Regions from separate parts of the Parageobacillus sp. VR-IP genome, predicted to be linked through region 1. Evidence: riboswitches for the same ligand, from Rfam matches in the RefSeq annotation. Region 1 holds a riboswitch; each other region holds the start of a gene.
The links. Region 1 has a riboswitch for S-adenosylmethionine ahead of HT574_RS08445 (Na+/H+ antiporter NhaC family protein). Riboswitches for the same ligand answer to the same signal wherever they lie in the genome.
Positions count from the first base shown of each region.

Region 1 (2,270 bases):
AATTGTATTCAGCTTTTGAAAAGCAGCCTAAAGAAAAAAAAGACCTGATAATCAAAGTGGCCATCGAAGAATTTGTGAAAAATGGCTATGAAAAAGCCTCTACAGATGTCATTACGAAACGGGCGGGAATTTCTAAGGGGCTTCTTTTCCATTATTTTAAGAGCAAGAAAAACTTGTACCTTTATTTAGTGAATTATGTGAAGGACTTTCTGACGGAACTAGCAATGGAAGAAATGGAAAAAATTCAATCTGATGATTTCTTTGAAAGGATCAAAGAAATCGTCCTGTTGAAACAAAAACTAACGGTTCAGTATCTCCAAGAAACTCAGTTTATCACGGATGCCTTCACCAATCCTCCTGTGGCAGTAAAGGAGGAAATGGAAGAAATTATTAAGAAACATTACGAAGCTTATCAGGAAGATTTTTTACTGGAGCATGTTTATATTAAAGACCTGATCCAAATGGAAAAACTTAGAGAGGATATTTCCGTGGATACCGTGATCCGCATGACCATGTTGATTGCCGAACAACTGTCTAATAAGTATATGGCTATATACAAAAATAAGCAAATGGATGTCATGAGTGGTGTGGAGTCTTTGATAAGGGAACTGAATGAATATCTTAAGATAATGAAATATGGGATCTATAAACCAGAATAGATTTTTGCTTTCTTTTCCCGTGGTATTTAGCTACGGGATTTTTGCATATTATTTTAAGATTTGTTGAAAATTATTTAAAAATAAGACATTCTCAAGGTGTATTGCACAACAGATGAATATGTTGTAACCTTTTAGTTGTTTTTACAACAAAATACGACTGTTCATCTTCTTATCTAGAGAGGCGGAGGGACTGGCCCGAAGAAGTCTCGGCAGCGGACTCGTTTTCGAGTGCTGTGCCAAATCCAGCAAGCATCATGCTTGAAAGATAAGAAGGGTTTCTTATATAGATACGTATAAGGCCTCTTCTTATGTTCAGATAAGAAGAGGCCTTTTCTCTATGTGAATAGGCCCTTCGAAAAAATATAAAATGAGGTGGAAAGAGTGGAGTTAAAAAAAGGAAATCTATTTGCGTTATTTCCATTTGTCGTCTTTTTAGTGTTGTTCATTGGTGCAGGAATTGCTATGGGTGATTTTTATAAATTTCCAGTCATTGTGGCGATTTTGATTGCGGCAAGTATTTCGTTGATGATGAATCCGAAAGAGTCTTTAACGAAGAAGGTTGAAGTGTTCACCAAAGGGGCTGGAAATGCCGATGTTATGTTAATGGTCATCATTTTCTTATTAGCAGGGGCATTTTCGGAAGTAACCAAAAAAATGGGGGCTGTTGAATCAACGGTCAACTTAGCTCTTTCCGTTATTCCACAAAATTTATTAATAGTCGGTTTATTTATTATTGGATGTTTTATCTCCATTTCGCTGGGAACTTCTATGGGAACGATTGTAGCATTAGCGCCGATTGGAGTCGGAATCAGCGAACAAACGGATATTTCTTTGGCATTATCGATGGCAGCTGTCATTGGCGGTGCCATGTTTGGAGACAACTTATCTTTTATCTCAGACACAACGATTGCGGCAGTACGAACACAAAATACGAAAATGAAAGATAAGTTTAAGGTGAACTTTTTCATCGTTTTACCAGCAGCCATTATCACCATCGTTCTTTTCTGGATATTTCCTGCTGGAGAGCAAGCGGAAATGACGAATCAATCTTTTAATTGGATAAAAATTTTGCCTTACCTTGGTGTATTGGTGACTGTATTAATGGGTGTCAATGTACTAGTTGTGTTAGCAGGCGGCATTTTATTAGCAGGGATCATCGGCCTTCTTGATGGAAGCTATAATGCAATGGGCCTCATTCAAGCCATCGGTGACGGGGTCGCTGGAATGCAGGAATTGTCATTGCTTGCGATCTTAATTTCCGGTATGGTGGAAGTCATTAAACATAACGGTGGAATTGATTATTTACTTCAATTAGTAACAAGAAATGTAAAGTCGAAAAAAGGAGCACAATTTGGTATCGCAGGATTAGTGAGTTTAACAAATCTTTCAACCGCAAACAATACGATTTCCATTTTAATTGCTGGCCCACTTGCGAAAAACATTGCAGATCAATATGACATTGATCCGCGTAAATCTGCCAGCATATTAGATATTTTCTCATGCTGTTTCCAAGGGCTCATCCCATACGGTGCGCAAATGCTTTTAGCAGCAGGTGTTGCTTCCATTTCACCATTAAGCATTTTGCAGTATTCATTTTATCCAATCTTAATT
Region 1 is NZ_JABVYQ010000003.1:46,908-49,177, forward strand. It holds gene HT574_RS08440 (TetR/AcrR family transcriptional regulator) at 1-659, shown strand, start outside; SAM riboswitch class I at 826-931, shown strand; gene HT574_RS08445 (Na+/H+ antiporter NhaC family protein) at 1,041-2,270, shown strand, end outside.

Region 2 (2,270 bases), on a different contig from region 1:
TTCTTTGGCGATGCCAAGCGCCTCTTCTTTGTCGAGCGCGACGCTTCCGTACGGCGATGGGAAAAGGACAAAGTCGGCCCCGGCAAGACGAAGCAGCTTGCCAAGCAGTAAGGACGCTTTAACACCGTAAAATTCCGACGGGGTAAGCGCGCCGCTGAACGCCGGATGAGCCATAATCGGAATGGCGATCTCTTCATCCTCGCGCAATCCTTGCAATACGTCCAAACCATAGGTAAAGACGTTAAACAGCAATACATCGGCGCCTAGCTCCACCGCACGCTTTGCTTTTTCTTTCAATTCGAACGTTTTGCCGGTTAAATTGACGGCATATAACGTCCGTTTCCCCGTCTGTTCGTACACTTCGTTGAGCACCGCTTTGCCTGCTGTAATCCGTTTTTCAAACGGCAGCAAATCGCTGTCAAATACAATTTCATCATCCTTGACAAGATCGACACCGCCAAGAGCCTGCTGCTTCAGCTGTTCGGTTAAATACGCTAAATCGCGGCCGATAATGCCTTTAAAAATGCTCATGAGAAGTGGACGGTCATATACATTGGCTTTTCGGCGAATCCCGTCGATGCCAAAGCGCGGTCCCGGAAATTGTTTCTTCCAAGCGTCAGGGAGCGTTACATCTAGCAATTTTACCTCACCGTCTAAAGACAGCTTGCCGAACACCGTTGCCAAAAGCGCCGGAATGTCAGCGCTGAAATTGACTGTCGGATAAGCGATTTGCACGATCGCGCGCTTCAGCCGTTTGCCAAAATACTGATTTGCCCGTTCGCTTTCTTCCAGCTCTTGTATATGGACGACTTCCCCCTTGTGTTTGCGCAGCTGCTCTTGTTCCAGCAGAGGCAGGTCGGTCCATGTTCCGACCGTTAAGCCAAGAGCGATTCCTTCTGCTTTTTTCTTTATGTCTTTCTCGTCATGAATAACATAGGTGGCAATGACTTGACTCATGTTCATCCCTCTTTCTCTTCATCAAAAAAGCCTCTTCATAAGAAGAGGCATTGAAATGGACACTCTTCTTATCTCTCAGCGTTTCCGCTGCAAGAATTAGCACCGTGCTTCGCGATCACCGCCAAGCCGGTTGCCGGGCTTCATTGGGCTTGTCCCTCCGCCTACTCTTGATAAGAATGCTTTGCAATATTGTATTCACTTTTCAAACAATTCGTGCTCACAAATTTTCACAAATTTTATAGTAAGAATGCTTACAATATTGTATTCGCTTTTCAAACAATTCGTGCTTGCAAATTTAATTTGAATTATGACAGTATTTTTTGACGTTGTCAATCACTTTTTTCGCTTTTGAAAAGACAAAGCTTGCCAATCCGCTCCGCTGCTTCCTGCAGACGGGCTTCGCTCGTCAATAAGCCGACGCGCACGTAGCCTTCCCCATGCTCGCCAAATCCGATTCCCGGCGCGACAGCCACATGCGCTTTTTCAAGCAAATAATCGGAAAAACGTTCCGACGTCCACCCATGTGGCACCGGCAGCCACGCGAAAAATGAGCCTTTTGGAGGCGCAACATCCCAGCCGATTTGCCGCAATGCCGCTATAAACGTATTGCGCCGCGATTCATACAAGGAGACAAGCTCTTCAACGCAGCGCTGTGAGGAAAGAAGGGCGGTTGCTGCCGCTTCCTGAATCGCACCAAACAGGCTGACGTATAAATGATCCTGAAGCAAATTAATCGCCGCAATCACGCTTTCATTCCCGACGGCAAATGCGACACGCCAGCCCGCCATATTATACGTTTTCGAAAACGTATAAATTTCCACGCCGATGTCTTTTGCCCCTTCTGCTTGAAGGAAGCTAACCGGTTTTCTTCCATCAAAGCCAATCGCACCGTAAGCAAAATCATGGACGACGCAAATCCCGTGCTTGGCGGCAAACGACACCGTTTCCTCGAAAAATTCCTGCGAAGCAGTCGCTCCGGTTGGATTATTTGGGTAATTTAAAAACATAAGTTTGGCTTTTTCTGCAATATGGCGAGGAATGTCACTATAATCAGGCAAAAATTCGTGTTCGGCACGCAATGGCATCATCACCATTTTTGCACGCGCCAGCGCAATCCCCGACCAATAGTCAGGATACCCCGGGTCAGGAACGAGCACGATATCACCAGGATTCACGAGGCATTGCGGAATCTCGACAAGCCCCGCTTTACCGCCGAACAAAACGGCGACTTCTTTTTTGGGGTCAACGGTCACGCCGTATTCCCGTTTGTAAAACTCGGCAACTGCCTGTTTCAAAAAAGAATACCCTTGAAA
Region 2 is NZ_JABVYQ010000001.1:341,735-344,004, reverse strand. It holds gene mtnW (2,3-diketo-5-methylthiopentyl-1-phosphate enolase) at 1-957, opposite strand, end outside; SAM riboswitch class I at 1,023-1,134, opposite strand; gene HT574_RS01855 (pyridoxal phosphate-dependent aminotransferase) at 1,287-2,270, opposite strand, start outside.
Region 2: another riboswitch for S-adenosylmethionine. It lies ahead of mtnW (2,3-diketo-5-methylthiopentyl-1-phosphate enolase); the one in region 1 lies ahead of HT574_RS08445 (Na+/H+ antiporter NhaC family protein).

Region 3 (2,270 bases), on a different contig from region 1:
CCCGTCATGTAAAGCGTCTCGACCGTAGCCGCCCAAATCATATCCCACTCTACGTTCGGTAAGAGGTTAGCGAGCATCCGTAATCACCTCCACCGCCACTTGCTGCTGGCGAATATAATCGATCGCGCGGGCCACTTCCTCTTTTTCCCCATCTATATGAACAAACAGCACACCGTAGGCGCCTTGATGAGTTTGTGAAATTTTCCCTTGTAAAATATTTGCATCCACTTGAAACTGGCGCACAACATTGGCAATCAGCGGCTGTTCCGCAGCCTCCCCGACGAACGTCAATTGGATAACCGTTCCGTTCGGATATTTATCAAGCAGATGGGTAATCGTTTCTTTTGTTTCCTCCGGTTCAACAACTTGCCGCACAAATCGTTTCGTAATCTCTTGTTTTGGCTGCCGGAACACTTGCAGCACTTCGCCTTGCTCGACAATTTTTCCGTTCTCCATCACTGCGACGCGATCGCAAATTTTGCGAATCACGTGCATTTCATGGGTAATTAATACGATCGTCAATCCTAAACGTTTATTAATATCCACCAAAAGTTCCAAAATGGAATCAGTTGTCTGCGGGTCTAGCGCGGATGTAGCCTCATCGCACAATAACACTTTTGGATTGTTTGCTAACGCACGCGCGATGCCAACGCGCTGCTTTTGCCCGCCGCTCAGCTGTGACGGGTAAGCATGTTCTCTTCCTTGCAGCCCGACAAGCTGAATTAGCTCATCGACCCGCTTTTTCCGCTTTTCCTTCGGGATACCAGCAATTTCTAACGGAAAGGCAATATTTTCATGAACAGTTCTTGACCATAGCAAATTAAAATGCTGGAAAATCATCCCGATTTCCTGGCGAGCCTTTCGCAATTCTTTTCCTTTAATATTAGCCATATCCCGTCCGGCAACAATGACTTTGCCGCTTGTCGGTTTTTCCAATCCGTTAAGAAGACGGATGAGCGAGCTTTTCCCCGCGCCGCTATATCCGATAATTCCAAAAATTTCCCCTTCTTTAATTTGTAAAGAAACATGATCGACTGCAGTGACCGATCCGTTTGCCGCTTCATATATTTTCGTCACATTTTCCAATGTAATCATGCACATTTTCACCTTCCTTCATCTAGCAGAGCAGCCGTTCCAAAAAGAAAACCTTTCTGCTCGAAGAGAACAGAAAGGTAATCATTACCATTCCGTCTCTTATCTCCCAAAGCAGACGCTTTGTGTGAATTGGCACCATTTCAGCACATGTGCTGACGGTTGCCGGGCTTCATTGGGCACATCCCTCCACCTCTCTTGATAAGAGCGCAACAATCATATTATTCAATTACAAATCTTCAATTAATTACAAATTAATTTACGAATGTGATTGTATCATCTTATGTCGAATCATGTCAACAAAAAAATTTTTCTCCCATATTTTTCAGCAATCTTACTTTTATGATGAAACGGAAATATTCAAAGTAATCCACGTCGCAGCGGCAATGGTCTGCTCTAAATCCTCAATTCATTCATTGATGTTTTCCAATCCCAACAGACGACCAAATCCTCTGTTCCCCCCTTGATTTGTAATAAAAACTCTCTCTTGTCAGGGAGAGAAGGGGGACATGTTTTTGATCTTTTCGAGCTGTCTAGGTTCCTGGAATTAGCACCGTGTTAGGAAAATCGATTGCAGGATTGCACCGGGCACCCTCTCCGCCTTTTGTAATCAAAGTTTTTTCTGAATGGCAGCACTATTTTCTGCGCCTACGAATTTTTTGCATAGGAAATTATGTGAAACATTATTTAACAAACATATCGATATGGCTTGGCTAAGTGAAGCAATGACTCCAACAATAACATATGCCGGAAACTTCCGGAAATACACACTTCTTTCAGACGAATTTGCTGCTGCAATTTCATCCTTCCGCTTAATAGCGATTCCAATGCTTCTTTTGACCCGCGCACCGTTAATACCCGCCGCTCGTCTACTTCCGCTTTTGGGCTGATTTGATGTTTTGAAATGGCCACGACTGCTGTTTCCGTTTCGCACTCAAAGCGAACGTACAGCTCTTCTTCCGGTAAAATCGGCAATAGATGATTTAATGTTTGCATTCGTTCGGCAAGTTGGCTGACTAGTTCACGCATATTCATTTTATCCGCCTCCCCTTTGTTTCATTTATTTCCATATGAGCGAAAAGAATCCTTTAGAAAAAGCTCGACAAATCATTTAGAAAAAGAACAAAATTCCCGTCATTTCCCAAGAAATATGTCAAATGGAGGCAAAACAACTGCTG
Region 3 is NZ_JABVYQ010000002.1:66,469-68,738, forward strand. It holds gene HT574_RS05840 (methionine ABC transporter permease) at 1-77, opposite strand, end outside; gene HT574_RS05845 (methionine ABC transporter ATP-binding protein) at 67-1,095, opposite strand; SAM riboswitch class I at 1,192-1,300, opposite strand; gene HT574_RS05850 (SCP2 sterol-binding domain-containing protein) at 1,780-2,127, opposite strand.
Region 3: another riboswitch for S-adenosylmethionine. It lies ahead of HT574_RS05845 (methionine ABC transporter ATP-binding protein); the one in region 1 lies ahead of HT574_RS08445 (Na+/H+ antiporter NhaC family protein).